3 regions of the Mesorhizobium sp. M1312 genome follow, and region 1 is predicted to be linked to each of the others. Evidence: riboswitches for the same ligand, from Rfam matches in the RefSeq annotation. Region 1 holds a riboswitch; each other region holds the start of a gene.
What was found. A riboswitch is a leader RNA that binds a small molecule or an ion and turns the genes downstream of it on or off. The one in region 1 is predicted to bind thiamine pyrophosphate.

Region 1 (10,523 bases):
GCGCCTACCCCTCCATCTCCTCGCGCAGGATTTCAAGTTCCAGCCATTCCTCCTCGAGCGCCGCCAGCGTGGCGCGCTCCTTGTCTAGGGCGGCGATGGTCTTCTGGAACGAGACCGGATCGCGCTCGTAATAGGCCGGGTCGGCGATGTTGTTCTCCAGCCGTGAGATCGAGGCGTTCACCGCCTCGATCTTCTTCGGCAGCGATTCCAGCGCGAATTTCTGCTTGAACGATAGTTTCTTCGCCGGGCCCTTCGGCGCAGCTGCTTCGGTCCTGGCTGCTGCCGCCGCTTCGCTGTTCTCGGCCTTTGGCCGCGCCTTGCGGTCGTCCAGCCTAGTGCCGCCGCGCTGCGCAAGCATGTCGGAATAGCCGCCGGCATACTCGATCCAGCGGCCGCCGCCGTCCGGCGCGACCAGGCTGGTCACGGTGCGGTCTAGAAAATCGCGGTCGTGGCTGACCAGGATCACGGTACCGGCGAAACCGGCGACCAGCTCCTGCAGCAGTTCCAGCGTCTCCATGTCAAGATCGTTGGTCGGCTCGTCGAGCACCAAAAGATTTGCCGGCCGCGCCAGCACACGGGCCAGCAGCAGGCGCGCCCGCTCGCCGCCCGAAAGCTCGCGCACCGGCGTGCGCGCCTGTTCCGGCTTGAACAGGAAATCCTTCATGTAGGAGACGACGTGGCGCTGCTCGCCATTGATGACAAGGTTCTCGCCGCGGCCGTCGGTGAGATACTGCGCCAGCGTCTCAGCCGGGTCGACCGCCTCGCGCTTCTGGTCGAGCGTGGCGATCTCCAGATTGGTGCCGAGCCGCACCGAGCCTGAGTCCGGCTTCAATTCACCGGTCAGCATCTTCAGCAGCGTCGTCTTGCCGGCACCGTTCGGACCGACCAGGCCGACACGATCGCCGCGCTGGATGCGGGTCGAGAAGCCCTTGACCACGGTAAGATCGCCAAAGCTCTTCTCGATGTTCTTGGCCTCGATCACCAGCTTGCCGGATTCGGCGGCGTCGCTGGCCACCATGGTCGCCGCACCTTCGGCGCCGCGATGACCGCGAAAGCGCTGGCGCATGGTCTGCAGTTCGCCGAGCCGGCGCATGTTGCGCTTGCGCCTTGCCGTCACGCCGTAGCGCAACCAGTGCTCCTCGCGCACGATCTGGCGGCCAAGCTTGTGCTGCTCGCGCTCTTCTTCTTCCAGCACGGTGTCGCGCCATTCCTCGAAATGGCCAAAGCCCTTGTCCAGCCTGCGGGTCTGGCCGCGATCGAGCCAGACGGTGGCGCGCGACACGCGCTCGAGGAAGCGGCGGTCGTGCGAGATGACGATCAGCGCCGAAGAGGTGCGGGCAAGCTCCTCCTCCAGCCACTCGATGACCGACAAGTCGAGATGGTTGGTCGGCTCATCAAGGAGGAGTATGTCCGGCTCCGGCGCCATGACGCGGGCAAGGGCGGCACGGCGCGCCTCGCCGCCTGAGAGATCGTTTGGCCGCTCGTCGCCGGACAGGCCGAGATGCTCCATTAGATAGGTGGCGCGGTAGGGATCGTCGGCGGGTCCGAGCCCCGCCTCGACATAGGCGCGGACGCTGGCGAAACCGTCCATGTCGGGCATTTGCGGCAGGTAGCGCACTGTCGCCGAAGGCTGGCGGAACACCTCGCCCTCCTGCGGCTCGATAAATCCCGCAGCGATCTTGAGCAACGTCGACTTGCCCGAGCCGTTGCGGCCGACCAAAGCAATCTTGTCGCCCACCGACGCTGTCAGCTCCGCCCCGTCGAGCAGCGGCGTGCCACCGAAGGTCAGTTTTATCCCGTCGAGATTGAGAAGTGGCGGCGCCATGTCAGCTTTCAGGTAAGGGGAATGGGTGGGCGAGCAACAGCGCGCGGCCGCTGCCCAGCGCGATTTCGAGCTGTCCCTTGACCTCATTGGAAATGGTCAGCGACGAGCCGAACGTCATCTCGATATGGTTCAGCGGCCATTTGGCGCCGGTCACGGTCAGGCCGGAAAGGTCGGAAAAGCCGAGAATCGAAAACAGCGTGCCATCGGCGTAGTCGAAGCCGGTCTTTCCGCGAAGCAAGGGGATGCCTTCCTGTGCGCCGCTGGTCAAAAGCACCTCCGTCCCTGCCTCGGCCAGCCGGACGCTGAGCGCCAGGTGCAGGAAGGCGTGGTCGGTGCGCTTGCCGCCGAACGCGCCGGCGAGCACGAGGCTGGTCGCGCCGCGTTGGAGCGCGGCGGCGATAGCCAGTTCGCCGTCGGTCTTGTCCTTTTCTGCCGGAAACACCTGGCGGGGCACGGCGGCCAGCTCGTCCGGCAAATCCGCCGGCACCGAATCGAAGTCGCCGACCCAGAGTTCCGGCGTCAGGCTCAGCGTCCGGGCATGGCTCATGCCGGCGTCGGCGGCGATGACACGGGAGCCTTCGACCTGGCGGTCGAGCAGCGGCGTGCGGATAAGATCGCCGCCAAGCAGGATGGTGAATTTGCTCATATGCGTGGCCCTTACCAGCCCTGCTTGTGAAACGGAAGGCCGCGTTCCCGGATGCTCGGCAAACTTCCGCTTGCGCCGCACGTGGGCCGGGCCTATGTGTCGAAACGCTCTAACGGGGTGCTGGACGCGATCTTCGCGGACCAGCTGAGAGGCAACCATGCCAACCCGCTGAACCTGATCCGGTTTGTACCGGCGGAGGGATTAGACGTTTCGGACAGCCCGATGCCTCAATTCCTTTCAACGCTGACGAAGGAGGCGCCGATGCGCACGTTTTTATACACTCTTGTTTCGGCAGTGCTGCTTGCGGGGTCCGTTCTCGCCGGCACAGGGCCAGTATCCGCGCAGGAAAAACTCACTGTCTATACCTATGAGAGCTTCACCGCCGACTGGGGTCCTGGCCCTGCGGTCAAGAAGGCCTTCGAGGCCGAATGCGGCTGTACTCTCGAATTCGTCGCGGTCGCCGACGGCGTCGCCCTGCTCAACCGCGTCAAGCTGGAAGGGGCCGCGACCAAGGCCGATATCGTGCTCGGCCTAGACACCAATCTGACGGTGGAAGCCAAGGCCACCGGCCTGTTTTCGCCGCATGGTGCCGTAGTCGATGTCAACGTGCCGGGCGGCTGGAGCGATGACATTTTCGTGCCGTTCGACTACGGTTATTTCGCCGTCGTCTACGACACCGAAAAGCTGAAGACCCCGCCGAAGAGCCTGAAGGAATTGGTCGAGGGCAATGCCGATGAGAAGATCGTCATCCAGGATCCACGCACCTCGACGCCCGGTCTCGGCCTGCTGTTGTGGGTGAGGTCGGTCTATGGCGACAAGGCGCCGGAAGCCTGGGCCAAGCTTAAGGCAAAGGTGCTCACCGTGACGCCGGGCTGGAGCGAGGCCTACGGCCTCTTCACCAAGGGCGAGGCGCCGATGGTGCTGTCCTACACCACCTCGCCGGCCTACCACATGGTTGCCGAAAACACCGAGCGCTATCAGGCGGCGTCCTTCGAGGAAGGCGAATATCTGCAGATAGAGGTCGCCGGCATCACCACCAAGGGCGCGAAGAATCCATTGGCGAAACAGTTCCTGACTTTCATGACTGGGCCGAAATTCCAGGATGCCATCCCCGAGAACAACTGGATGTTTCCTGCCGGCAAAACTGACAAGCCGCTCAATCCGGCCTTCGACAAGCTCGTCAAGCCGACCAAGACTTTGCTGTTCAGCCCCGAAGAGGTGGCCGCCAACCGCAAGGCCTGGGTCGACGAATGGCTGTCGGTGATGAGCGAGTAGCTTGTGATTGAAAGATGATCACTCTACGGCGCCCCCCTCTGTCCTGCCGGACATCTCCCCCTCAAGGGGGGAGATCGGATGTCACTTCCGTTTTCGCCAATCGCAACAGCCGAAAGATTGAGGCGGGGGTAAAGTTGCCGATCTCCCCCCTTGCGGGGGAGATGCCAAGTTCTGGCAAGGAGGGCAGGACAGAGGGGGGTGGGCGGGAACTCGGCCTCAGCCATATTTTCTGCTTCGACGATCGTTGAACCAGGCAGGGCGGCATGCATACCGGATATCCTGCCGATCCCCGCGTCACCGCCGGCACCATCGCGCTTGCCGCTGTTGCGCTGCTGATCGGCGGAGCGTTCGCCGGGCTCATCCTTGAAGCTACACGCAACCCGACCGGCGCCGTGTCGGCCTTCGATTCCTACCTCTTCCGTATCGCCCGTTTCACGCTGTGGCAGGCTTTGCTGTCGACACTGCTTTCCGTCGTGCCGGCGCTGTTCGTTGCGCGGGCGCTGTCGCGGCATCCGCGCTTCTTTGGTCGCGGCCTGATCCTGCAGCTCTTCGCCGTGCCGCTTGCGCTGCCGGCCATCGTCGCCGCACTCGGCATTCTGGCTCTCTATGGCCGTGCCGGCTATTTCGCCGGCGTGCTCACCGCGATTGGCGGTCAGGGCTGGCCGGGCATTTACGGCCTGTCCGGCATCCTCGTCGCCCATGTCTTCTTCAATCTGCCGCTGGCCACACGGCTGTTCCTTGAGGCGCTGGCGACAGTGCCGGCCGACCAGTGGCGGCTGGCGAGCCAGCTCGGCATGGGCGCCAGACCCGCATTCCGGCTGATCGAATGGCCGACGCTGCGTGCGGCACTGCCAGGCGTCGCCGGGCTTGTCTTCATGCTTTGCGTCACGTCTTTCACCATCGTGCTCACGCTGGGCGGCGGGCCGCGCGCGACGACACTGGAGGTCGCCATCTACCAGGCGTTGCGTTTCGATTTCGATCCTGCCCGCTCGGTGACGCTGACACTGCTGCAGATCGCGCTGACCTTCGTCGTTATGCTGGCATTGACGCGGCTTGGCGCCAACACCGTCGGCGACGCCAATCTGCCGGTGGCATCGCGCCGGTATCTTTCGGCCGGCACGGCCGAGACCGTGCTGAATACAGCATTGATCGTTCTGGCATTGCTGTTCGTCGCCGGGCCGATGGCGGCCACGGTGACGTCAGGCCTTGGCGCCGATCTCGGCCGGCTGGCAAGCGAGAGCGCGGTGCGGCAAGCGACACTGACCAGCGCCGTGCTCGCCTTACTGGCGGCGCTGCTTTCAGTGGCGCTGTCGCTGTCGCTCGTCATGGCACGACGGGCGCTGGCCTTGAGGCGTCGCGTTGGCGCCAAGACGCTGCTCGAATACGCCACCGACACCGGCGCCGGCTTCGTCCTCGTCGTGCCGCCCATCGTCATCGGCGCCGGCTGGTTCCTGCTCCTGCGTGCTATCAGCGACGTCTTTGCCATCGCCCCTGTCATGGTCGTCGCCGTCAATGCGGTAATGGCGATGCCGTTTGCCATCCGCGCCATTCGCCCCGGCTATGATGCGGCGAGCGAACGCCACGAACGGCTCTGTTTGCTGCTTGGAATCTCGGGCTGGAACCGGTTCCGGCTGGTCGACTGGCCGTCGCTGCGGCGGCCGCTCGCCACCGGTTTCGCATTCGCCATGGCTTTGTCGCTCGGCGATCTCGGCGTTATTGCCCTGTTCGGCAGCGACTCCCTGCAGACACTGCCTTATCTCTTGCTGGCGCGCATGGGCAGTTACCGCACGATGGACGCGGCAGGCCTGGCGTTGCTGCTCGGCCTGGTGTGTCTCGCGCTTGTTCTGGCCGCGGACTGGCTGGGGCGGGGAGAAAAATCATGACGCTCAACAGCGAAAACGGTACGGCTGTGCGGCTGGAAAAGGTCTCGTTCAGCTATCGCGAAGCGTCGTTTTTACTCGATGTCGAGTTCGCCGCCTCGAAGATCACCGCCATCATGGGGCCGAGCGGTTCGGGAAAATCGACACTGCTCAATCTGGTGGCCGGCTTCGAGACGCCGCAATCGGGCCGCGTGCTGATCGGCGGCGCCGATTTCGGCGCCAAACCGCCTTCGGCGCGGCCGGTGTCGATGGTGTTCCAGGAAAACAATCTCTTTGCCCATCTTTCGGTCGAGAGAAATGTCGGCCTTGGCCGCTCGCCGTCGCTCAGGCTGACCGAGACCGATCACGCTGCGATCGCAGCGGCACTCAAGCGCGTCGGCCTTGCCGGTAAGCAACAGCGCCTGCCGCACGAACTCTCCGGTGGCGAGCGGCAGCGCGTCGCGCTCGCCCGCGTCCTGGTGCGCGACCGGCCGGTGCTCTTGCTCGACGAACCGTTCGCCTCGCTCGGACCGGCGTTGCGCGACGACATGCTTGATCTGATAGCCGGCGTCCATGCGGAGCGGCGCATGACGGTGCTGTTCGTCACGCATCAGCCGGAGGATGCCCACCGTATCGGCCAGGACATCGTGTTCCTGGACAATGGCACGGTTGCCGCAACCGGGACTGTCTTCGATTTTTTTACCAAGGCTGGACCGGAAGCCTTCCGGCGCTATATCGGTGCAGGTCCGTTTGGCGCGGGATCACGAGATGTTGCCCGGAAGCGGACATAATTTACGGCCAAACCGGCTTCAGGCGATGTGATGCTTGCTTGCCATGGTCAAAGTAGTGTGACTAGGTCCTCCGATACTGGTCCGGCATAGGTTGTGATTTGCCACTGCGGTGCCATGCGTGCTCGTGGCCGCGAAGGACGCTGTGGCAGTTGATTGTGCGCATGATCCTTTCTGAAAATCGATGCCCGATTTTCGGGGCCATGTGCTGAGACCCGAAAGGAAGCTGTTCTGCCGACCGGCACCGACAGAGTGAGAAAGAAACCGCTGGCGCGCCTCCTCGCGCTGGCTGGTTTTGCCATGGCGCTGGCAAGCTGTCAGATGTTCACGCCTCCGGACGTTCAGGAATCCGGCTTCCAGCCTTCCAGCAAACCGATCACGGTCGACAACGTCGCCGCCAATAGCAAGCTCGCCGAAATGGCGAAGGCGCAGCACCCGCGCATCCTCGCCACCTATGGCGGCGAGTATTCCGATCCCAAGCTCGAGCGTATGGTCGCCAAGGTCGTCGGCAGCCTGACCGTGGTGTCGGCCAACCCGACCCAGACCTACCGCATCACCATCCTCAATTCGCCCAACGTCAATGCTTTCGCGCTGCCGGGCGGCTATCTCTACATCACGCGCGGCCTGTTGGCGCTGGCCAACGATTCGGCCGAGCTCGCCGCGGTCATCGCGCATGAGATGGGCCACGTCACTGCAAACCACGGCTTGCAGCGCCAGCAGCTCGAGGCCGAGGAGGGGTTTGCAACCAAGGTCGTCTCGGATGTGCTCGGCGACAGCCCGACCGCCAAGGCGGCACTGATCCGCGGCAAGCTGCGGCTTGCCCAGTTCTCGCGCAATCAGGAGCTGGAGGCCGACGGCATCGGCATCAAGTCGATCGGCGAGGCTGGCTTCGATCCCTTTGCCGCCGGCCGCTTCCTGCAGTCCATGTCGGCCTACACCGATTTCCGTTCAATCAGTGGCGCCACCGACGCCAGTCTCGACTTCCTGGCGACGCACCCCAACACGCCGCAGCGCATCGACCTGGCGCAGCGTCACGCCCGCCAGTTCGGCGCGCCCGGCGTCGGCACGCGCGACCGCGACGCCTTCCTCGCCGGCATAGACGGCCTGCTCTATGGCGACACGCCGGAGGAGGGCTATGTGCGTGGCGAAACCTTCCTGCATCCGGGGCTCGGCGTGTCGTTCTCGGTGCCCGACGGCTTCATCATCGACAACTCGGCAGCGGCGGTGACGGCAACCGGGCCAGGCGACATAGCGATCCGCTTCGATGGCGTTTCGATCGACAAGAGCCGCTCGCTGACCGACTACATTCGCAGCGGCTGGGTGGCCGGTCTCGACGAAAGCAGCGTGCGCCAGGAAACGATCAATGGCAACGAGGCGGCGACGGCGCATGCCAGCGCCGAGGGCTGGCAGTTCGACATCGCGGTGATCCGCGCCGGCGGCCAGGTCTACCGGCTGCTGACGGCTGCCCCTTCCGCCAGCATCTCGCTGGATGCCGTGGCGCGCTCGGTCAGCGGCTCCTTCCGTATCTTGAGCGCGGCCGAGAAAGCGGCGCTGAGGCCGCTGCATATCCGCGTCGTCACGGTGCGGCCCGGACAGACCATGGGTTCGCTCGCCGCGCAGATGGTCGGCGTCGACCGCAAGCTCGACCTGTTCAGGGTGCTCAATGCGATGTCGCCCGGTGCAGCCGTTTCGGCCGGCGACAAGGTCAAAATCATCACCGACAAATAGGGTGTGTCGATATTCAGGTGATGCCGGCCTGCAAACGGCAGTTTCCTGCGCTTCCGGTGCTCTCGTACCCAAGTACGCTCCGCTCCGGTTCTCGGAAACCACGGTTTTCGGCTCGGCATAACCTGAATCTCAACGCACCCCCTAGGCGGCGGTCGCCAGAAACTCGGGGTTTTGCTTCACCAGCGCCACCTTGAGCTTTTCCATGGCGCGTGCCTCGATCTGGCGGACGCGTTCCTTGGAGATGCCGAGCGCCTCGCCGAGGGCTTCGAGAGTCGCGCCTTCGTCGCTCAGCCGGCGCTCCTCGATGATCCTGAGCTCGCGGGCATTAAGCGCGCCGAGCGCCGTTTTCAGCCAGACAGAACGGCGTTCGACATCGATCGTGTCGCCCACGACCTCGTCCGGCAAGGGATCGTCCGAAACCAGGAAATCCATTCGCTCGGTGGCGCCCGCATCGTCGGCGAGCGGCTGGTTGAGCGAGCTATCCGGTGCCGAAAGGCGGGAGTCCATCATCGCCACGTCAGCCTCGGAGACACCGAGCGCGACCGACACCTCGCGGTAGAGCGAGGTATTCGAGATCGGCTCGGCACCGTTCGCCAAGCGGGCGCGCAGGCGCCGCAAATTGAAGAACAGCGCCTTTTGCGCCGAACTGGTGCCGCCGCGCACGATCGACCAGTTTCGCAGGATATAGTCCTGCATCGAGGCGCGAATCCACCATGTCGCGTAGGTCGAAAACCGCACCTCGCGTTCCGGTTCGAAACGGGCCGCGGCCTCCAGCAGGCCGACATGGCCTTCCTGGACCAGATCGCCGAGCGGCAGACCGTAGTGGCGGAATTTCGAGGCCATGGAGATGACCAGACGCATATGTGCCATGGCGATTTGGTGCAGCGCCTGCTGGTCGTTGTCTTCCTTCCAGCGAAGCGCGAGAAGATGCTCTTCGTCGCGCTCGAGATAGGGGGCTTTCATCGCCGCGCGGACCATGGTTCGCCCTGCCGTATCTTCCATCATGCCACGCTCCCTGTTCCGGGCGTTGCGGTGCGATCGCTCGAACCCTGAGCTGGCATCGTGGTTGAATTGGCGACGCCGCGCCCTACAACAGCCAACAAACGTGCCACGCGCGCGAATGGTTCCGCCGCTGATGTCGCGTGGATGGCATTACCCGAAAGCTCGATGCGGCGGTCGCTCCGCGGCAGGTTGGCGTGCAAAAGCGTCTCATTTTTGAAATCTGGTTCCTTATTCCGCCAGCCTTCATCTGTCAGTTTCCGGCGCTCACAAATGCGCCGGACGCCGGCCAATGACGGGATGACAGAAAATGAAATGGCTCAAATCGCTTATCGTCGCCGCAACACTGCAGGTACTGGCCGTCACATCAGGCCATGCCGGCGCCAATCTCGATCAGATCAAGCAGGCCGGTGTCTTCAAGGTCGGCACGGAAGGTACCTATGCCCCCTTTACCTATCATGATGCCTCGGGCGCATTGGTCGGCTTCGATGTCGAGATCGCCAAGGCGATCGCCGAGCGCCTCGGCGTCAAGGCCGAATTCCTAGAAGGCAAATGGGATGGGCTGATCGCCGGCCTCGACGCCAAGCGCTATGACGCCGTCATCAACCAGGTCGGCATCACCGAAGAGCGCAAGGCCAAGTATGATTTCTCCGATCCCTATATCGCTTCCAAGGCGGTGCTGATCGTGCGCGGCGACAGTACCGACATCAAGAGCTTTGCCGACCTTAGGGGTAAGAAGGCGGCGCAGTCGCTGACCTCGAATTTCGGCAAGCTCGCCGAAGCCAACGGTGCCGAGCTCGTCGGCACCGATGGTTTCGACCAGTCGATCCAGCTGCTTCTTACCGGCCGCGCCGACGCCACCATCAACGACAGCCTGTCCTTCCTCGATTTCAAGAAGCACAAGCCCGACGCCAATGTGAAGATCGCCGCGCAGGAAGAAAACGCCGACTATTCCGGTGTCCTCGTGCGCAAGGGCGATCCGGAACTGATCGCCGCCATCAATCAGGCGCTGGCCGATATCAAGGCCGACGGCACCTACCAGAAGATCGCCGACACTTATTTCGGCCAGGACGTTTCGAAGTAAGCGCATTTCACGGAGCGAGCCGGTCGTCGGCCTGCATTGGCAAGCGTCGCGGCGAGCCGTCTTTGACGGCCGCCGCTTTTCGCGTGATATGACGACCGTATGATCGCGCCTCGATGCTGCCGGGCCGGTTTTTGGGCGGCAATCTCGCAAGGAGGGTTTTCGTGTCGCATTGGCTGCAATTGATGCTGGACTCGTTGCCCACGCTGCTATGGGCCGCGCTGATCTTCACTGTGCCGCTCACGCTGCTGTCGTTCGCATTCGGTCTCTTCGTAGGACTGGTTGCGGCGCTCATCCGGCTGTTCGGACCGAAGCCGCTGGT
Region 2 (10,523 bases), on a different contig from region 1:
GCCGATCGCCTCGGTGGCGACGGTCGAACCTGGCGGCGCCACGCTCATCAGCGCCACCGTCATGCCGGCCGTGGCGCCGTTGGTCAGGCTGACATTCTGCGCGGACACATCGAGACCGCACAGCCGCAGCCATTCGACCGCCACCGCACGGTGACGCGGAAACACCATGTTCGGCCGGAACGACAGCGCCGAGCTCGACGGCAGGTTTTCGGCAAGCCATCCTAGCGCCTGTTTCAACCGCTCCAGATGCATCGGCTCGCAGACCGGCTTCAGGATCGAGAGGTCGATGATCTCGCCAAGGCGCTCCGGCAGGTATGGCGGCTCCGGCTCGCGGCGCTGCGTCTGCACGAAGCTGCCGCGGCCGATCTCGCCGGAGACCAGGCCCCGGCGGATCAGTTCCTCATAGGCGCGGCTGACTGTCTGCACCGAAAGCTTCAATTCGTCGGCCAGCCGGCGATGCGTCGGCAGCCGCGCGCCATTGGCCAGCCGCCCATCATGGATGGCGCGTGCGAACTGATCGGCGAGCGATTGATAGGCCGGCCGCCGGATGAGCGCGGGATCTGGACGCCACAATGTCATGACATATTAGAGATCGAAATCAGTGCAATTGACAATCGAAATAATGCGCCGTCATGGTGTCGGGGACGAAAAAGTGGACGCTCATGGCCGCATCGAAACTCGATCAGATCGACCTCAAAATCCTCGACGCGGTCCAGCGCGACGGGCGCATCACCAAGCTGGCGCTCGCCGACAAGGTCGGCCTGTCGCCGACGCCGTGCTGGATGCGGCTGCGCAAGCTGGAAAAGGCCGGCATCGTCTCCGGCTATCACGCCAAGGTTGCGATGCGCGCCGTCGCGCCGGTCGCAACCGTACTGATGGAGGTGACGCTGGCCAGCCACCGCCAGGCCGATTTTGACCGCTTCGAGCGCGTCATCCGCGCCGTCCCCGAAATCATCGCCTGCTGGTCGGTGGGCGGCGGCGTCGACTATCTGCTGAAAGTGATGGCGCGCGACATCGACGCTTATCAGCGGCTGGTCGACGCCCTGCTCGAACGCGAGATCGGCATCGACCGCTATTTCACCTACATCGTCACCAAGACGGTGAAGGAGGAGGTCGCCTTGCCGGTGGCGGATCTGCTGCCGGTGCAGTCGTGAGGTCGATCTCCCGGATCACACGCCTAGGAGATTGGCCGAGACATTTGTCGCTTCGTCATCCTGGGGCGAAGCAAGGAGCGAAGCGACGCGGCGCAGACCCCAGGATCCATGCCGCGACATCATTGCACCGCTACGGTGCAAAATTCTGCTCCGCTGCGTTCCTCAGCGAAGGTCACGGAATAGATCCCAGGGTCTCCGCGACGGAGCTTCGCTCCTGATTCGCCCAGAGATGACGAAGCTGAGGAGGTTCAGCCAATCTCCACGGTTTGCTACAGCCTGCCGTAGGGCCAGAGAGATCGTCCGTTCCGGCAGCCCAATAGAGACAATCTCTCTACGCGCGGGCACCGAAACAGTCTCTCTGTCTGCGCCGCGCGCATAGTCTCTCCGCATCGCCTCGACATCGGGAGACCTCGAACATGTCCGCGCATTTTGCCCGCCCACAACGCCACGAAGCGCTCGACCGCCTAGCCGACCGCCGGCTGCTGCGCGAACTCGCCTATGTCGACGGCCACTGGACGGCGAGTGAGGCCGCCGAGAGCTTTGAGGTGACCGACCCTGCTACAGGCGCCACCGTTGCCTGGGTTGCCGCGCTCGATAGCGGGCAGACGAGCAAGGCGATCGATGCGGCGTCCCGCGCCTTTCCCGCCTGGCGCGCGGCTCTCCCGCAGGAACGCGCAAGAATCCTGCGAAAATGGTTCGACCTGATCATCGCCGCCAAAGACGATCTGGCCCTGCTGATGACGCTCGAACAGGGCAAGCCGCTCAAGGAATCGCTTGGCGAGATCGACTACGCCGCTTCCTTCGTCGAGTGGTATGCCGAGGAGGCAAAACGCCTCAACGCCGAAAGCGTCACCAGCCATCTGCCAAACGCCGAGATGATGGTGCGGCGCGAACCGCTCGGCGTCGTCGGCATCGTCACGCCATGGAATTTTCCCGCGGCCATGCTGACCCGTAAGGCGGCGGCGGCCCTTGCCGCCGGCTGCACCATCGTCGCGCATCCTTCCTCGGAAACGCCGCTGTCGGCATTGGCGCTGGCCGAGCTCGGCGAACGCGCCGGGCTGCCGACTGGCGTCTTCAACGTTCTCACCGGCAAGGCTTCGACCATCGTTGGGCGGATGTGCGAAGACGCTCGCGTCCGCGCCATGAGCTTCACCGGCTCGACCGAGATCGGCAGGCTTATCGCCGCGCAAAGTGCGCCGACGATGAAGCGGCTGGTGATGGAGCTTGGCGGTCATGCGCCGCTGATCGTCTTCGCCGATGCCGATCTCGACAAGGCTGTGACTATCGCCGTCGACGCCAAATTCGCCACTTCCGGCCAGGATTGCCTCGCCGCCAACCGCATCTATGTCCAGCGCCCGATTTACGATCGTTTCTGCGCCGCCTTCGCCAGGCGCATCGAGGCGTTGCGGACAGGCAATGGCCTGGCTGATGACAGCGACATCGGGCCCTTGATGCACGAGCGCGGCGTCAAGAAGGTCGAGGAACAGGTCGCCGATGCGCTCGCCCATGGCGCGCGCTGCCTTACCGGCGGCAAACGCGATTCTGCAGGACCGCTGTTCTACCGCCCGACCCTGCTCGCCGATATCACCGACGACGCGCTGATCATGCGCGAGGAAACTTTTGGTCCGGTCGCCGCCGTGACGCCCTTCGACAGCGAGGACGAGGTCATCGCTCGCGCCAACGCCACCGAATACGGGCTTGTCGCCTATGTCGTCACCGAGAACGGCGGCCGCCAATTGCGCATGGGCCGTGCGCTGGACTACGGTATGGTCGCCGTCAACCGCGTCAAGATCACCGGCGCGCCGATCCCGTTCGGCGGCGTCAAACAGTCCGGCATCGGCCGCGAAGGCTCGCGCCACGGGCTCGAAGCCTTTACCGATCTCAAATATCTGTGCCTGGACGTGGCCTAGGTCGTAGTGACGCCCGAGAACCGCGCCCGAAACTTTTCCTCAGGAGTAAAAAGATGCTTGACCAGTCCAACGAACTCGCCGCCTGGGACCGCGACCACTTCTTCCATCCTTCGACCCATATGGGCACGCATGCACGGGGTGAATCGCCGACCCGCATCATCGCCGGCGGCGAAGGCGTCACCATCTGGGACAATAACGGCCGCAAGAGCATCGATGCTTTCGCCGGGCTTTACTGCGTCAATGTCGGCTATGGCCGCCAGAAGATATCAGACGCCATCGCCGCGCAAGCCAAGAACCTCGCCTATTATCATGCCTATGTCGGCCACGGCACCGAGGCGTCGATCACGCTTTCCAAGATGATCATCGACCGGGCGCCGCAAGGCATGTCGAGGGTCTATTTCGGCCTCTCCGGCTCCGACGCCAACGAGACCAATATCAAGCTGATCTGGTACTACAACAACGTGCTCGGCCGGCCGGAGAAGAAGAAGATCATCTCGCGCTGGCGCGGTTATCACGGCTCCGGCGTCATGACCGGATCGCTGACCGGGCTCGACCTGTTCCACAACGCCTTCGACCTGCCGCGTGCGCCAATCCTGCACACTGAGGCGCCCTACTATTTCCGCCGCGCCGACCGCTCGATGAGCGAGGAGCAATTCTCGCAATACTGCGCCGACAAGCTCGAGGAGATGATCCTCGCCGAAGGGCCCGAAACAGTCGCTGCCTTCATCGGCGAGCCGATCCTCGGCACCGGCGGCATCGTGCCGCCGCCCGCTCTCTACTGGGAAAAGATCCAGGCGGTGCTGAGGAAGTACGACGTGCTGCTGGTCGCCGACGAAGTGGTCACCGGCTTCGGCCGGCTGGGCACCATGTTCGGCTCCGACCATTACGGCATCAGGCCTGACTTGATCACCATCGCCAAGGGCCTGACCTCGGCCTATGCGCCGCTGTCTGGCGTCATCGTCTCTGACAAGGTCTGGCAGGTACTGGTGCAGGGTTCCGACAAGCTCGGCTCGCTCGGCCATGGCTGGACCTATTCAGCGCATCCGATCTGCGTTGCCGCCGGTGTCGCCAACCTGGAACTGATCGACGAGATGGACCTGGTGACCAACGCCGGCGAAACCGGCGCCTATTTCCGCGCCGAACTGGCGAAAGCCGTCGGCGGCCACAAGAACGTCGGCGAGGTACGCGGCGACGGCATGTTGGCGGCAATCGAATTCGTCGCCGACCGGGACGATCGCGAGTTCTTCGACGCCTCGCAAAAGATCGGCCCGCAGGTCGCGACCGCCCTTGCCGAGCGCGGCGTCATCGGCCGCGCCATGCCGCAGGGCGACATCCTCGGCTTCGCGCCGCCGCTCTGCCTCACCCGCGAAGAGGCCGACATCGTCGTCTCCAAGACGGCCGATGCGGTGAAGAGCGTGTTTGCAAACATCTGAAAACTGACGTGAACGCCATGACCAAAACCCTCCCCGCCACCATGGCCGCCGTGCAGCTTATCGGCCACGGCGGACCGGAAAAGCTCGTCTACCGCACCGACGTGAAAATGCCCTCGCCCGCCCCGGGCGAGGTGCTGGTCAAGGTCACCGCTTGCGGCATGAACAACACCGATGTCTGGGTGCGCCAGGGCGCCTATGGCACGGAAGAAGATGCTGCCGCCGTCTCGACCTGGCGGCGTCAGGGCAATACGCTGACCTTCCCGCGCATCCAGGGCACCGACACCGTCGGCAACATCGTTGCCGTCGGCGATGGTGTCTCGCCGGCCCGCATCGGCGAGCGGGTGATGGTCGACTTCTCCATTTACAACCGCGACGACGATTCACTCGCCGACATCGACTATATGGGCCACGGCCGCGACGGCGGCTATGCCGAGTACCAGACCGTGCCGGCCGACAACGCCCATGTCGTCGACACCGATCTGACCGATGTCGAACTCGCCACCTTCTGCTGCGCCTATCTCACCGGCGAACAGATGCTGGAACGTGCTGGCCTGAAGGCCGGCGAGCGTGTGCTGGTCACCGGCGCGTCGGGCGGCGTCGGCTCCGGCATCGTCCAACTGGCGCGAGCGCGCGGGGCCATCCCCTATGCCGTCGTCGGCAAGGGCAAGGAACAGGCGGTGCTCGACATCGGCGCCGAGGCCGTGATCACCCGTGGCGTCGCCGACCTGCCCGCCGCCGTGAACGCGGCGACCAAGGGCCAGCCGATCGATGTCGTCGCCGACCTGGTCGGCGGCGCGATCTTCAATGACCTCTTGCGCATTCTTCGGCCCGAAGGCCGCTACACCACCGCCGGCGCGATTGCCGGTCCGGTCGTACAGCTTGACCTGCGCACCATGTATCTCAAGCAGTTGCAGCTGCACGGGTCGAGCCAGGGCACGCGACACGAATTCCGCCGTATCGTCCGCTACATCGAGGAGAAGAAGATCCAGCCGCTGGTCGGCGGTGTCTACAAGCTCTCCGATTTCCACCGCGCCCAGGCGGATTTCATTGCCAAGGACTTTGTCGGCAAGCTGGTGGTCGTTCCGGATGCCGTTTCGGATTTCGCTGTAACCCGCTGACAACAACACTAACAGGGGCTCGGGCTGTTCGCCGACACAGTGATGTCGAGCGCGACATGGCCTTGCGGCGCGCCGAAGCGAAGGAAGGCTTCCGACAGCGTCGCGAACACCGGTCCGGCATCGCCCCTCAGCTTGGTGCAGAAATTCTTCGACCTGTCGAAGACGCCCGAGGTCTTGAGAAAGTCGATGCAGCCGTAGATCTCGTCCATGTGATGGCCCTCGCCGAGCGGATAGAGCGAGAACTGCGCGGCGACCTCTTGGCCGAGCTTTTTCGCACTGTCGACATGCGCCCGCGCCGCGCCGATGCGCTCGGCCAGGGAGAGTTCGGGGCTGCTGCCGGAAATCGGTGTGCAGATTGGATCGTCGGGCTCGCCGGGGCAGCCGCGCGACACCGTCGCCGACAACACGCAATGCGCGCCACTTGCCGCCGCCGAGGTGAACAGATCGCGCATGGCCGGGAAAAGCTGTTCGGGCGGGCCGACGATCAGCGTCGAGATGTCGTCGATCTCGATGCGGAAATTCGGCCGATAGGAATCCATCGCCGAAATTGCTCTAAGGATGACGCCTACGAAATCGTCGCACATCGGATACAGGGAAATCTGTGCACCTGAAAACATAGTCGCCTCGCTCCGCTGGCATTACCCAGATCAGCTTGAGGGACCGAGGGCTTGCACCCACCATCTCAGCCCCGGCAATACGGAGCGCCCCTGTCGATTGGGTGGACGTAGCACCGGCCCGGTGGATGTTCAAGTACGATCCGGGGCAATCGCTTCAGACCAATTGCCGAGCGTGGCGCCGCCAGCGAAGCTGCCGATTTTCGCCAATCACCAACGCCCATTCAGCCTCTGCCTTCGGACGACCTGATCAGCTCTGTGATCCAACCTGCTTGGCGGCGGCTTCGAGCGATCTTTCGAACGCGTCGACCACCTGATCGACCTGGGGCTCGGTGATGATCAGCGGCGGGCAGAAGGCCAGCGCGTCGCCCATGTTGCGCGAGATGACGCCGTTCTGCTGCATGAAACCGTTGACGAGCCCGCCCAGCGCGCCGGCCGTCTCCCACGGCGTCTTGTTTGCCTTGTCGCCGACCAGTTCGACCGCAGCGATCAGGCCGACGCCGCGCACCTCGCCGACAAGCGGGTGCGAAGCGAGGTTGCGCAGCCGCTTCTGCATATGCGTGCCGACCGTGCGGGCATTGCCGACAAGGTCGCGCTCCTCGATCAGCTTCAGGTTCTCCAACGCGACCGCCGCCGCAACGGGGTGGTCGCCGCCGGTGTAGCCGTGACCGAAGGTGCCGATGCGATTGCTTTCGTCGGCAATCGGCTCGAACATTTTCTCGTTGATCAGCAGGGCCGAGATCGGCAGGTAGGAGGAAGAGATCTGCTTCGACAGCACCATGATGTCCGGCCTGATGCCGAAGGTCTGCGAGCCGAACATTTCACCGGTTCGGCCAAAACCGCAGATGACTTCGTCGGCGACGAGCAGGATGTCGTATTTCGACAGGACCGCCTGGATCTTCTCCCAATAGCCGGCCGGCGGAACGATGACGCCGCCGGCGCCCATGATCGGTTCGCCGAAGAAGGCGGCGATGGTTTCCGGGCCCTCGGCCAGGATCAGCTTTTCCAAATCGTCGGCAAGCCGGCTCGAAAACTGCTCTTCGCTCTCGCCTGGCAGCGCCTCGCGCCAGTGGTGCGGCGTCGAGGTGTGCAGCACATTGGCGATCGGCAGGTCGAAGGAAATGTGGTTGTTGGGCAGGCCGGTCAGGCTCGCCGAGGCAATGGTGACGCCGTGACAGCCGCGATTGCGGCTGATGATCTTCTTGCGCGCCGGCTGGCCGAGCGCGTTCGACCGGTACCAGATCATTTTCATGGCCGTGTCGTTGGCCTCGGAGCCGGAATTGGTGAAATACGCCTTGCTCATCGGCACCGGCGCCATCTGCACCAGCTTCTCGGCGAGATCGATCAGCGGCGAATGCGATTTGGAACCGAAGTTGTGATAGTAAGGCAGCTTGGACATCTGGCGCACCGCCACATCGATCAGCCGCTTCTCGGAGAAGCCGACCGCGACACTCCAAAGCCCGGCCATTGCCTCGATATAGCGGTTGCCGGCGAGATCCTCGACATAGATGCCGTCGCCTTTCTCGATGACGAGCGGTCCTGCTTCCTCATGCTTGCGGGCATTGGTGTAGCCGTGCATGTGGTAGCTGATGTCGCGAGCTTCGGGAGAATTCGGTCGAGCGTCCATGATGGTTCCTGTCCTGCGTGCCGGGACGTGCGTCCTTGCCGCCGTTCGGCGCGCATCGGCCTCTGGCATTGATGCTGTTTGGTGCATCTGTTTCTTGTAAGGGTGTCAAGCCCTTTCGGAAGGGCTGGCGGATGGACTGAGACATGCAGAATTTCAGCTTCGAGGCTGCAGAACGCGAGAACCTCCGCGAAGCCGGCTGTACGCGTCGCGAGGACTTGATTCCCGAACGGCTCACCAGCAGGCACAACAACAAGGCTGAGGTGGCCTGATCATGGACCATGTCGACTGCATCGTCGCCGGCGCCGGCGTCATTGGCCTCGCGATCGCGCGAGAGATGGCGCAGCGCGGGATGGATACCCTGATCCTCGAGGCTGCGAACGCGATCGGCACCGGAACGAGTTCGCGCAATTCCGAGGTCATTCATGCAGGCATCTACTATCCGGCCGGATCGCTGAAGGGCCGGCTCTGCGTGGCAGGCCGCGAAAAGCTCTACCGTTATTGCGAGGAGCGGGCGGTTCCGCATGCGCGCTGCGGCAAGCTGATCGTCGCGACAGATGCCGAACAGGAGCCGGCACTCGCTTCCATCCTAGCCAACGCCTCTGCTTGCGGCTCGGGCGACCTGACGCCCTTGACCGCCGCCGAGGCGCGCAGGCTGGAGCCCAAGCTGCGGTGCACGGCGGCCCTGCTGTCGCCCGCCACCGGCATCATCGATAGCCATGCCCTGATGCTTGCGCTACTGGGCGACGCCGAGGAGCACGGGGCGGCGCTCAGCATCAACACCCACATCGTCTCCGGCCGTATCGAGGGTAGGCGCATCGTGCTCGACACGGTCGACAGCAGCAGCGGCGAGCGCTTTGAAATCGTCACCGCACGCTTCATCAACGCCGCCGGGCTTGGCGCCACGGCGCTTGCCGGCTCGCTTGACGGGCTCGACCCGCAGTTCGTGCCAGAACTTCGCTATGCCAAGGGCAACTATTTTTCGGTCGCCGGCCCGGCGCCGTTCTCGCGGCTGGTCTATCCGATACCCGAACCCGGCGGGCTCGGTGTCCATCTGACGCTCGACCTCGACGGCGTCGCCCGCTTCGGGCCTGACGTCGAATGGACCGATCAACTCGACTATCGCGTCGATCCAGCGCGTGGCGAGCGCTTCTACGACGAGATCCGCAAATACTGGCCGGACCTCACCGATGGCTGCTTGCAGCCGGCCTATAGCGGCATCCGGGCAAAGCTCTCCGGTCCCGGCGAAGCCAATGCCGACTTCGTCATCCAGGATGCGGCGGTGCACGGCGTGGAAGGCCTGGTCAATTTGTTCGGCATCGAGAGCCCCGGCCTGACCTCAAGCCTGGCGATCGCCGAGCATGTCGCGCAGCGCCTCGCGCCGAAGGCCAGTTAGCCGAGGCGACATCGAGCGAGCGCGCCCGCTGCCAAAGCATAAATCCAAGACGCCCGTAAGCCATTCGTAAGCCGGGGTCGCGGAACCTGGGTCCGTCGATCACCGGGACCATCGATATGAAGAACCGTTTCGAAGCCATACCGAACCCAAGCTGCCGGTTCGAGATCTGGGACAATGAGACCGGCGAGCTCGTGGTCCATCACGATCGGCTGCTCACCTTCGCCTCGGCGAAATCGGCGGCAAGGGTCGCCGACTTTCTCAACGACAGCCGCAGCCGTCGGCGCCGCGCCGGCGCCGTCGAATGGCGCGTTGCGGACCGCGATGTCGGCTGGGGAGGATGATCGCCAGGCTGCTCTACCTGGCGATCGGCATGGCGGAGCTTCGACGACTCGTTTTCCGACGAAATTTGACGCAGGGTCGAACGCTTTGGTACCGAACATCGGAGGAGTCTCGCCATGACCGATGAACCAAGCCGTGAACCGGCGCGTGATCCCCAGGATTTAGAGCGCCTGCTGATCTCCCGGCAGTGGGTGGGAGACATCGACGGCATGGCCGCGCTTTTTGAACCCAACGCCGTCGTTGACAGCGGTGAGGGGCGACTGACGCTTGGCCGCGAAGCGATCCGGGCACTCTTCGCGGACATCACCGCAACGGGCCGAAAATTTGCTGCCGGAAATCAGGCACCGGCGGTTATCAGCGGAGACTTGGCACTCACGTCAACCCGTCTTCCCGATGGCACCGTAACCACCGAGGTCGCCCGGCGCCAAGGCGACGGGACATGGCTATGGGTCATCGATCGATTCTCCGTTGCCTAGAGCATTTTGCAACCAAGTGAAATCACTTGGCGTCGCAGAAATGCGGCTAAAACAAATAAATAGAGCGGGATGCTCAGTTCAATTTGAACGTATCCCCCTCTAGCGCCGTCCCGACGCATGACCCCGGAAAATCGGCATCGAGGTCATGCGCGAAACCAAGTGCTGCAGCGTCCAAACGAGCGCACGGCGCTGCGGCGCAAAGGACTGGACCCGGTTTTGGATCCGAACTTCCCGAACGCCGATCCTGTCGAGCAGGAACTTCAAATTTGGTTATGATGCATCAGTGCGCCGTCTGCGAATGGTCGCCGCCCGGCTGCGAAATGCCGCCCAGCGCTTCGCCGGCCCAGGCTGGCTCGCCAGTCGTGGCGAGATCGCCGAGCGAGACAATGCCAACCAACCGCCGGTCGCGGCTGATCACCGGCATTCGCCGCAGTTTGAGATCGCGCATATTCTGAAGAA
Region 3 (10,523 bases), on a different contig from region 1:
GGAACTGTTTTCCGGGGAGCGTTCGGCGCTGCATGCGAACGGCCTTCTGGCACTCGCCTATGTCGCTGGCCCGGGCGGCGCTCTGATGTATTACCTCTACAACCGCAGCGTCGAGACGCTTGGCGCCGGGCGCGCCAGCATGCTGCTCTATCTGCAGACTGTCTTCGTCGCCGTGCTCGCTTATCTTTTCCTTGGGGAAGGCTTGCACGACTACGACCTCGCCGGCGCTGCCTTTATCGTCGCCGGCCTGCTGCTGGCCACCGCGATCAAGCCGAGGCAGCGCACTGTGCATGTCGCGTAGCGAATATCCGCATCGCGTCAGCTATCGCCGCTCCCTACCTGCGTGACGTGCACCTGTAGGATCCTGGCCTTTGGCACTGCAGCGAGTGGTCTCAGGACGCTCCCATCCGCCTCATCGCCCCGAAACATCGTCACGCGCGATGGGCACTTCGCGCCATGAAGTTCGAGCTCAACGAGCTGTGGTCCCCTCCGTGCCCAGAGCGGCCGCTGGTATCGCCCAGGCGCGCAGGTTCACTGGAGCGAGCGTGATATGCCGAAACCCGGGATCGCCGTTCTGGCTCCTGTTCGAGCGTCAGATGCAGGACACGCCTCGCGTCGACTTTTAAGAAGCGCAGGTCGATCCGGGCCGCATTGTTGACGCGAACGTTTGGCCCTCCCTCACCTTCTGAGATACAGCCATAGTGTCGTGGGCGCCAGGATCGCGGTCAGCGCCACCGGCGCGATCAGGGCGAGGACGACCTGACCGAGTGTTGCCCCGCCACCCATCAGCCCGCGCAGCGCCGTCGTCATCAGCGACACTGGGTTGACTTCGACGAAGGCTCGCAGCCAATCCGGCATGGTGCCGGGGTCGACCATGATGTTGGAGGCGAAGACGAGCGGGAACAGGAAGGTAAAGCCGAGCGTCATCACCGTGGTTGGCGTGCGGATCAGGAGGCCGAGCACGATGAATACCCAGCCCATGCCGAACCCGATGGCGATCAGCATGGCGAAGGCGGCAAGCACGCCGAGGATGCCCGCCTCCGGCCGGTAGCCGAGGATCAGCCCGATGGTGAGAATGATCGACGCGGCAATCAAATGGCGCAGGATGTCACCCACCATCAGGCCGGCGAACGGAGACAGCGACCAAATCGGCAACGATCGGAAGCGGTCGAATAAGCCTTTGCCGAGGTCGGTCGACAATCCCATGCCCGAATAGACTGCGTTGAACACCACGGTCTGAACCAGGATGCCGGGTAGGAAGAACTGCAGGTATTCGCCAGGCGAACCGGCGAGCGCACCGCCGAAGACGAAGGTGAAGAGCAGAGTGAACATGATCGGCGTCATCACCAGATCGAAGAGCTGCTCCGGCACATGCTTGAATTTCAGCACCGCGCGCCATCCGAAGACCAGCGCGTTGGAAAAGGCTGATGGGGCCTTAGGTCGGGGGACGCTTTGCAGCCGCTGCAGGGATGTCGTGTCGATCATGGGTTGTCGTCCTTCCGGCTTTCACCCAGGCCCGGCCGGCCCGTCAGCGCGAAGAAGACCTCCTCGAGGCTGGGCTGGCCCATGGAGAAATCCGACAGCTCGATGCCGGCGGCGACCAGATCAGCCAGCGCCTCGTTGGCGGCCTTCGCCGCGCCGGCAAGAACGGAGAGTTCCGCGCCTTCGGCACTGCGTTGGACAGGATGTTCCAGCCGGCGTTCCAGAATGGTCGCCGCCTGGTCCAGCCGTGCAACATCGGCGAGCGCGACATGGAGAAAGCCGGAGCCGGTGGCCGCCTTCAGTTCGCGGCTGGTGCCCTCGGCGATTTTCCTGCCGTGGTCGATGACGGCGATGCGCGCTGCGAGTTGATCGGCCTCTTCGAGATATTGCGTGGTGAGCAGGATGGTGACGCCGGCCTCGGCGAGGCCGCGGATCATGCCCCAGACATCCTTGCGGGCGTTGGGATCGAGGCCTGTAGTCGGCTCGTCAAGGAACAGCACGCCCGGCGTGACGACCAGCGAGGCGGCTATATCGAGCCTCCTTCGCATGCCACCCGAATAGTCCCTCACCTGCTTCGTCGCCGCTTCGGACAAGCCGAAAGCCGCGAGCAGGTCGTCCGCACGAGCCTTCGCGGCGCGACCGCGAAAACCCCAGAGTCGGGCGAGCAGAACGAGGTTCTCCCGGCCCGTCAGGTCCTCGTCGAGCGAAGCGAATTGCCCGGTCATCGCGATTGCCGCACGGACCGCATGCGGAGCCCGCACGAGATCGTGCCCCATCACCGTCGCGGAGCCGGCGTCGGGGCGCGACAGCGTTGCGAGCATCCGCATCAGCGTTGTCTTGCCGGCGCCGTTCGGACCCAGGATAGCGAAAATCATGCCGCGTGGCACATCGAGCTCGATACCATCGACGGCGCGCAGCTTGCCGAACGTCTTGACCAGGCCGCGGGCGGAAATAGCTGACTGGGCAAGACCCGTGGCGGGCACACCCATAGGAGAAGTATCGTTCATGCAATCATCCGGCAGTCGCAAAATGAAGGCCAACTTCGGCGCAATGGCTGCGTCGTCAATTCCTCTGCAGGCGCAGGAGCTTACCGTCTGGCTCATCCTCATGCCATAGGCTCCGACCATGTACCACTACCTGGCCGCTGAGGCTGAAGCGCCGGTCCGATTATATGTCGGACAGGTCCCTAATTATCTTGGGGTTTCACTCGATCACCGCGCAGGCCTGACGATTTCCGGCATCACCGGCAGGCTGGCTTTTGTAGTCGTCCTGTCCGCCGTGGATCATCAATGCCTTGCCTCGTATCGCCGTATCTCCACCATCCAGCTTGACCACGCTGTTGAAAGCCTGGGCACGCAAAACGCCGTCGGGGCTGACCCGCTGATTTGGCATATCGCCCGCGTGCGGGCCTTTCCCAGTGAGGTATCCATGTTCGGCATTCGTCGGATTGAAGTGCCCACCGGCCGAGGCATGGCCGGTCTGATGGTCGCACTTTCCGGTTTCGTGAACATGGAATGCGACCCATTCACCCGCCGGCAGTCCTGTTACCTCCAACGCTATCAGCACGCCCTGCGCCGTCTCGGTCAGCGTGGCCGTTCCGTTCTTCTCGCCAGCCATGTTGACGAATTCGGCTTTCGCGGTCGCGGTGTCCTGAGCCGCTGCAGGCATCGCGACCGCCAGCGCCAACCCTGTTGCTACAACCAATTTTTTCATCGACTCGTCCTCCGGTTGTCCAAGGCATCCAAACAACAAAGGGGTCTCTTCGTTCCATTTGGGAATTGACTTTTTGTGTCCGGCACGGCCGCCACGGAAGCGACACCGACAATCTGTCGGATGTCTCTCCAGTTTACACCCATTCGAAGAGTTGGGCAGTTTGCCAGCCTGCCAGCAGGATGATGAGAATGCCAACGAGCCTGAGAAGCGTCTTTTCTGCGATCGACTTCACCATCAATCCGGCCATCGGCGCTGCGATCACGCCGCCAAGGATCAAGCCGGCAACGGCAATTAGATTTTCTGTCAGCTCTCCTGCCTCCTGCCAATGGCCCGTTAGCAAGGCAAACAAGAAGGTTAGAGATACCGACAACGTGGTGAGGAACTCGGTGGCATTTACCGTACCAATAACGTAGCGGGGCGTCCCGCCAAAACCGAGAAGGCCCGTCGTTACGATAGGACCCCATCCGCCTCCCCCCGCGGCGTCGAGAAATCCACCACCAAGTCCAAGCGGAGGTACCGCGCCTGCAGGGACCGGATTGCTTGGAATCCGCCGGAATGAACGGAACAGGAGCCAAGCACCGACCAGCGCAAGGTATGTGGTCACATATGGCTTCATGATCGCTCCCTCAAACGAGGTGAGCACATAAGCGCCGAGAACGCCGCCGAGAACGCCAAATGGCATCAGCCGCCAGAAAAGCTTCCAGTCGATATTGCGGTGATAGAGGTGAGCCGAACCTGAGGCCGCAGTGGTAAACAGCTCAGCTCCGTGAACTGAAGCCGAAGCGTGTGCAGGAGACACGCCAAACCCCAGTAGTGTTGTCGAGCAAACCACGCCATAGGCCATGCCGAGAGCCCCGTCGACAGCCTGAGCTACAAACCCTACGAGCGCAAAAAGGATAAATTCTTGCATTTCGATCTCCAATAAAGTGCGGGTCGTAATTGGCGAAAGAGGAACCGCTGCCTACAGCGTATGCAATCTATACTTCATGCTTCCACAATTCACCAAACGCCTGGCATCGACAATGGTGACGACGAATGGGAAACTGTCGATCGACGTCTTGAGAGCGATCTCGAAGAGGATGCCGGGTTGTCACCCTCTTTTCTGTTCTGCCCCGATGTCCCGGCTGGAACCGCAACCTCCTCTGACCTGAGGTTTTCACAGGTCCGACGCAGACTTGCAGCTCCACTCTTTATCTGTTTAATTGCCGCCATCCACAGGGGTGCTCCGTATCGTCGGGGCTGAGAGATGGGCTGCAAGCCCGTAAACCCTAGAGCTGATCTGGATAATACCAGCGGAGCGAGGCGGGCGATGTTTTCTGACGCACAGATTTCTCTTTATCCGACAAACGGCGATTTCGTCGGCGTCGTCAATATCTTCCGCCCGAGGGCCATGTCACGATCGACCTCACGGTCTCGGCCAACGGCCCGATCCCACGCTGATCTTTCGCGCCGGAGGTCTCGCATGTCCCAGCCTTTCTCCGCCGCGCTGCGAATCGCAGCCTTGTTCGCAAAGATCGGACCGGCCTTGCTGTCGGTCGGCACGCTGGTTTTGGCTTGGGAGCTCTATGCGCGCATCTCGCCCACCACGCTGCCCGCGCCGTCACGCGTCCTCGCCCAGGCCATCCAGCAGCGCCAGGCGCTGTTCGACAACACCGTGCCGACGATCAGCGCCACATTGGCGGGTTTCGCCTGCTCGCTGGCTGTTGCTTTCATCCTTTCGGTGCTGATCGACTTCTTCAAGCCGCTGCGCCGCGCCCTGTTCCCGGTGTTCATCATCAGCCAGACCCTGCCGCTGGTGGCGATCGCTCCGCTGGTCGTGCTTTGGTTCGGCTTCGGGCTGACGCCGAAGATCATGCTGGTCGCACTCGTGACTTTCTTTCCCATGCTGGTCGCGCTGGTGCAGGGTTACGATTCGACGGATCGGGACGTTTCGGCGCTTCTGAGTTCGATGGGCGCTTCCCGCATGCGCATTTTCCTGCTGGCCCGCCTGCCCTCCTCACTGCCCTATTTTTTCGCCGGACTGCGCATCTCGATCACCTATGCCGTGGTGGGCGCCATCTTCGCGGAATATGCCGGTGCTGCCAAAGGGCTCGGCATCTACATGCTCAACGCCAAGAACAATTTCCGGCCCGATCTCGTGCTGGCGGCCGTGCTGGTCAGCGCCTTGCTCACCCTGGTCCTGTTTGCCACTACGGTGCTGATCCAGCGCGCCGCCGCGCCATGGGAGCGGCTCGATGGCGCACGAAAATCATGAGCAGGCGGCTGGAGCTGCGCCAAGTCAGCAAGCGTTTTGGCGACATCGACGTGCTTGCCGGCATCACCCTGCATGTCGAGCCGGGCGAATTCGTTTCAATCCTCGGCCCCTCCGGAGCCGGCAAATCCACGATCTTCAGATTGCTGACCGGCGATCTCGATGGCTACGGCGGCGGGGCCGACGTCGACGGGCGGCCACTGGCCGACGTGCGCCGACCGTTTGCCTTCATGCCGCAACGCGATGCCCTGATGCCCTGGCGCACGGTCATCGACAACACTGCACTCGGTCTCGAGGTACAAGGCATGTCCCGCAAGGCGGCGCGCGGCAAGGTGGCGCCGCTCTTCGGCGAATTCGGCCTTGCGGGCTTCGAGCAAAAATATCCGGCGCAGCTATCGGGCGGAATGCGCCAGCGCGCCGCGCTGTTGCGTACCGTCGTGCAGGATCGCGCCATGCTGTTGCTCGACGAACCGTTCGGCGCACTCGACGCCCTCACGCGCACCGGCATGCAGCGCTGGCTTCAGACGATGTGGGACCAACACCGCTGGACCATCCTGCTGATCACCCACGATGTCCGCGAGGCGGTCTTCCTGTCCGACCGCATCTATGTGCTGAGCGCCCGCCCTGCCCGCGTGCTGCGCGAAATCGCCATACCTCTTCCGCGCCCGCGCAAGGATCTTGCCTCGCCGGAAGCCAGCGCCATCGAAGCCGACATCCTCGATACCCTTCTCGATCCACAGCTCGCCCAAAGGACATGACATGCTTTCCAGACGCCTCTTCATCACTGCCGCATTGATCACCGGGCTCGGACCCGTCACGTCCGTCTCAGCCGAGCAGACTGTCACCGTCGCACTCGATTGGACGCCGAACACAAATCATGTCGGGCTCTATGTCGCCCGGGCGAAAGGCTTCCACGCCGAGGCGGGGCTCGACGTGCAGATCCTGCCCTACAGCGACACTGCGGCCGGTACGCTGATCGCCAACCGCGTGGCCGATTTCGGTATACTGGGATCCATAGGATTGTTCACCCAACGCACGGCCGGCGCCGACCTCGTCGCCACCTACGCCATCGTGCAGACAGAAACCGGCAGGCTGGTGTTCAACGCCGACCGCGCCGATATACAGTCCCCCAGGGACCTGGACGGCCTGACCTATGGCGGTTTCGGCAGCGCCTGGGAGAATGCACTGATCGGCACCATCATCCGCCATGATGGCGGCGAGGGCAAATTCGAAACAGTGACGCTGGGCACCTCCGCCTATGAGGCCTTGGCCAATGGCGCAGTCGATTTTACGCTCGAAGTCTACACTTGGGAGGGGATCAAAGCGGAACTTGACGGCAAGGCTCAGCGCGCCTTCCGTTACGCGGATTTCGGCGTGCCCGACCAACACACCAATTTCATTGGCTCGAGCCGGGCCTATCTCGAAAAGAACAGGGACACGGCAACCGCGTTCATCGCCGCGACCAGGCGCGGCTACGCCTTCGCCGTCGAACATCCGCAAGAAGCGGCTGATATCCTGATCGCAGCAAACAGCGACGTGCTGACCGACCGCCCGTTGATCGAAGCATCACTGAAGGCGCTGGTCGACGGCCACTACCTGCAAAGCCCGGCCGGCGCGATCGGCACGATCGATCCCGCAAAGATGGAGGCTATCGGCGACTACTTGTTCAAGGCCGGCGCCCTGCGCGACAGCGATGGGAACCCGGTCGGCGAACGACCCGATTTCGCGGCCTATTACACCAACACCTATCTGGCCGGCGAAAAATGAGCCCGCCGCGGCGCATGCATCTCAATGCCGTGATCCTTGGCCCGGCAGTCACGAGGCCGGTTGGCGTATGCCTGAAAAGCGACCCGCTTGCCTCGACTATTGGGGTCGACCGCAAAGCTTCATCGATGACGTGATGCCTTTGCTGGAGCGTTCGGAAGTTTTCGACGCTGGGGGTAAGCGCACCCTTCGCGAGCGATACGGCCCTCCAAGTCTTTAGGTCTAGAATCGAACTGGTCGCGCGTGGTGGTGCTTACTCACGACCGGGCGCGGCTCCGGACTGACGTGATGGCTTCGTGTCGCGCTTTGGCGTCAGTTTCGCCCCGGATTGGTCGTTCAATCGTTTTTTGAGGATGTCAATGAGGCTGATGGTGACCGCTATCACCGCAGGGCCGAGGACGAGCCCGGATGCTCCAAAGAGAACGATGCCACCGATCGCGCCGATAAAGGTCACCACTGTGTGGAGCCGCAGCCGGCTCCCGACAAGCATCGGATAGAGCAGATTGTCGATGCCGGCGACGATGACGCCGCCCCAGATGGTTAGTATCGCGGCGCTCGCCCAAGCCCCTTCCAGCGCGAGATAGATCGCTGCCGGCACCCAGATCACGAATGCGCCGAGCACTGGCACGATGGCAAGAAGTCCCATTACCAGGCCCCAGAAGACCGGCGTGGGCAGGCCGAGCCACCAGAACATCAGGCCGCCCAGCGTTCCCTGCACAGCGGCGACAAAAACGGTGCCTATCACGATCGCATGTACCGTCTCGGCAAGGCGGGACAGCATGTATGCCGTCTCCAGTGCACGCAGGGGCGAGAGACGCTCGATCCCCCGCAGGGCGGATCCACGGTCCCGCAGAAAATAGAACAGCAGATAGAATGTCAGCACGAACATCACGGCCTGATTGATCGAGCCGCGCAACAGCGATGTGCTTTGTCCCGTCAGCCATTGTACAAATGCGGCGATCGTACCGGCCGGATCGATTTGGTTCTCAACCCACTGGGCAACCGCCGAAAGCCTGGGATAGCCCGACAGGAACGCATCTGTGTTCCATCCCCGGATGACCTCCTCCATATAGGTGGCGCCGTTTACCGCCTCGCGAACAAGCTGCTGTGCCACGAAGATGAGCGGCAGGCCGACTGCAACCGCCGCGATGCTGACCGACATCAGTGCGGCCAGGTTCTGGTTCCTGAGCCTTTCCTCGACCCGTCGATGAGCCGGATACAGGACGATTGCCAACACCAGCGCCCAGGTCAATGCGGGCAAAAAAGGCAACGCCAAGAGATAGCAGACATATAGACCGATCGCCGTCGCGGCCACGATGCCGAGCAATTTCATTTGTTTCATATCGGGCATCTGTTTCAGGTCGGGCATCTCTCGCCGCCTCGCAAACCAAGCGAGCCTAGTGGATTTCCTGACAAAATGGCAGCTTCCGTCGCCGCACCCTACGACTAAGCCGCTTTCGAGTGTGACGAAATGGCCGGGACATCTTCCCGCTCTTTGGGCTGGTTATGCTGATTGGGCGCCCGTGCGCGCTGCCAGCACCGCGGCCTGCCCGGTCGCGGACACTCTGACCTACGGCGGTTCTACAGCTCGCTCGCGGACTCGCAGCTTCACATAACAATAGAAAAAAGGCCGGACTGTTAAAGTCCGGCCAGGCATGAAGGTTCAAAACCTCCAGAGGGGAACGCGCCGGACGCAATGGGAGGAAAACATCCGACGCAGTGCGTATATGGGTCGGCACGGGTGACGTTTCAACGAGATGTGGTGGGCCACATCAGCCGCTCCATAGAGCCACGTGGGCGGGTTCAATCGTCACGGTCCGTGTTTCAGTTTTAGCGTGACAGACATACGACCGGTGCGTCGGCCCGATCAAAGAGGTCGCCGCCTCGGGTCAGGCGAGGAGTGTCCGCGGGACACTCCTCTTTTTTTACTCCGAGAGCGTGAATGGAGCCGTGTATTTGTCGACGTTGTCCTTGGTGATGAGAAGGCAGTCAAACAGCTGCTTCTCGGTCGGCGCGCCGGTTTTGCCGGTCTTTATGAACGAGTCGGCCTGTTGTACGGCCTTCGCCGAATAGACGGCCACCGGCTGGAGCACGGTGTACTGCAAGTCGCCCGCCTTGATCGCGGCGACGGCGTCCGGAGAGCCATCGAAGCCGCCGACCTTGATGCTCGACAGCTTTCCGGCTTCTTTCAGCGCGGCGATCGCGCCGAGCGCCATCTCGTCATTGCCGCTCGTCACGCCGATGATATCGGGATGGGCCTGCAGCAGGCTCTGCATCTTGTCGTGGCCTTGGGTCCGGTCCCAGTTGGCGACCTCCGAGCCGACCTTCTTGAGGTCCGGATACTGGCTGATCACGGTCTCGTATCCGTTTGACCGGGTGGCGGCGTTGTTGTCGGACGGGGCGCCCAGAAGTTCGACGTAGTTGCCTTTCTCGCCGATGTTAGTAACCCATTGCTGTGCCCCCAGAGCGGCGCCCTGTGCGTTGTTGGAAACGAGCTGCGCCTTGGCCAGACCTTCCTGGTTGATCTCGGCGTTGACCAGGAAGACCGGGATGTTCGCGGCAATCGCCTTCTTCACGGCGCCGATGGATCCGCTGGCATCGGCAGGATCGAGGATGATCGCCACGGATTTGTTGGTAATTGCGGTGTCGATCAGTCTGCTTTCCGTGTTCGTGTCGGCTTTCGATGCGCCGACAGTCGCGGTGTAGCCGAGCTTTTCGGCCTCGGCCTTGGCCACATTGCCTTCGGTGAGCCAGTACGGGTTGGCGGGATCGATGACGATGATCGAGATGAGGCCTTCGGCCGACGCTGCGCTTACCGACCCCGCGAGTACCGGAGCGGCCAGCGCAAAGGCCGTGAGCATTAGAGTTCTTGCCTTGCCATACATGAAATTTCCTCCTTGGTTAGCGATGGTACCGGTCAACCGGCAGTCTTCTCGTGAGCGGGATCGGCCGTTCGGGCCTTGCCGGCTTGTTGCGGAGAAGTCGAAGGGCCGCCGGTCGAGCTCGGGAGCTTTACGCGACGGCGATACTGAATGGCGTTGAGCAGCACCGCCAGCACGATAACCGCGCCGGTGAACACTGTTTGCCAATAGGCGGACACGCCGATGATCACGAGGCCATCGGAGAGGAAGCCGATGACGAAGGCCCCGACCAGCGTGCCGCGGATACTGCCTCGACCACCGGTGAGTGCCGCGCCGCCGATGACGACGGCGGCAATGGCGGTCAGTTCGTACGAGTTGCCGGCGGTCGGCCCTGCCGAGGTCAATTCCGAGGACAGGATGAGGCCGGCCACCGAGGCGCAGATGCCGGACAG

Region 2: another riboswitch for thiamine pyrophosphate. It lies ahead of NKH36_RS10815 (YkoF family thiamine/hydroxymethylpyrimidine-binding protein); the one in region 1 lies ahead of thiB (thiamine ABC transporter substrate binding subunit).
Region 3: another riboswitch for thiamine pyrophosphate. It lies ahead of NKH36_RS29105 (ABC transporter permease); the one in region 1 lies ahead of thiB (thiamine ABC transporter substrate binding subunit).

What each region holds. Positions count from the first base shown of each region.
Region 1 covers NZ_JAMYLQ010000011.1:108,716-119,238, reverse strand. Annotated here, with positions in the region: gene NKH36_RS15405 (ABC-F family ATP-binding cassette domain-containing protein) at 5-1,825, opposite strand; gene NKH36_RS15400 (thiamine diphosphokinase) at 1,827-2,471, opposite strand; TPP riboswitch at 2,575-2,689, shown strand; gene thiB (thiamine ABC transporter substrate binding subunit) at 2,733-3,746, shown strand; gene thiP (thiamine/thiamine pyrophosphate ABC transporter permease) at 4,010-5,629, shown strand; gene thiQ (thiamine ABC transporter ATP-binding protein) at 5,626-6,396, shown strand; gene NKH36_RS15380 (M48 family metalloprotease) at 6,694-8,121, shown strand; gene NKH36_RS15375 (RNA polymerase factor sigma-32) at 8,263-9,126, opposite strand; gene NKH36_RS15370 (hypothetical protein) at 9,264-9,416, shown strand; gene NKH36_RS15365 (amino acid ABC transporter substrate-binding protein) at 9,431-10,204, shown strand; gene NKH36_RS15360 (amino acid ABC transporter permease) at 10,366-10,523, shown strand, end outside.
Region 2 covers NZ_JAMYLQ010000007.1:17,752-28,274, forward strand. Annotated here, with positions in the region: gene ehuR (MocR-like ectoine utilization transcription factor EhuR) at 1-579, opposite strand, end outside; gene NKH36_RS10795 (Lrp/AsnC family transcriptional regulator) at 663-1,154, shown strand; gene NKH36_RS10800 (NAD-dependent succinate-semialdehyde dehydrogenase) at 1,571-3,064, shown strand; gene NKH36_RS10805 (aspartate aminotransferase family protein) at 3,118-4,497, shown strand; gene NKH36_RS10810 (alcohol dehydrogenase family protein) at 4,506-5,615, shown strand; gene NKH36_RS10815 (YkoF family thiamine/hydroxymethylpyrimidine-binding protein) at 5,624-6,232, opposite strand; TPP riboswitch at 6,223-6,334, opposite strand; gene NKH36_RS10820 (aspartate aminotransferase family protein) at 6,480-7,856, opposite strand; gene NKH36_RS10825 (hypothetical protein) at 8,000-8,125, shown strand; gene NKH36_RS10830 (NAD(P)/FAD-dependent oxidoreductase) at 8,128-9,249, shown strand; gene NKH36_RS10835 (hypothetical protein) at 9,366-9,590, shown strand; gene NKH36_RS10840 (YybH family protein) at 9,705-10,064, shown strand; gene NKH36_RS10845 (CBS domain-containing protein) at 10,345-10,523, opposite strand, start outside.
Region 3 covers NZ_JAMYLQ010000034.1:29,072-39,594, forward strand. Annotated here, with positions in the region: gene NKH36_RS29080 (DMT family transporter) at 1-301, shown strand, start outside; gene NKH36_RS29085 (ABC transporter permease) at 679-1,485, opposite strand; gene NKH36_RS29090 (ATP-binding cassette domain-containing protein) at 1,482-2,489, opposite strand; gene NKH36_RS29095 (superoxide dismutase family protein) at 2,686-3,195, opposite strand; gene NKH36_RS29100 (sulfite exporter TauE/SafE family protein) at 3,329-4,105, opposite strand; TPP riboswitch at 4,402-4,514, shown strand; gene NKH36_RS29105 (ABC transporter permease) at 4,658-5,449, shown strand; gene NKH36_RS29110 (ABC transporter ATP-binding protein) at 5,443-6,204, shown strand; gene NKH36_RS29115 (ABC transporter substrate-binding protein) at 6,206-7,213, shown strand; gene NKH36_RS29120 (AI-2E family transporter) at 7,464-8,579, opposite strand; gene NKH36_RS29125 (D-ribose ABC transporter substrate-binding protein) at 9,136-10,095, opposite strand; gene NKH36_RS29130 (ABC transporter permease) at 10,128-10,523, opposite strand, start outside.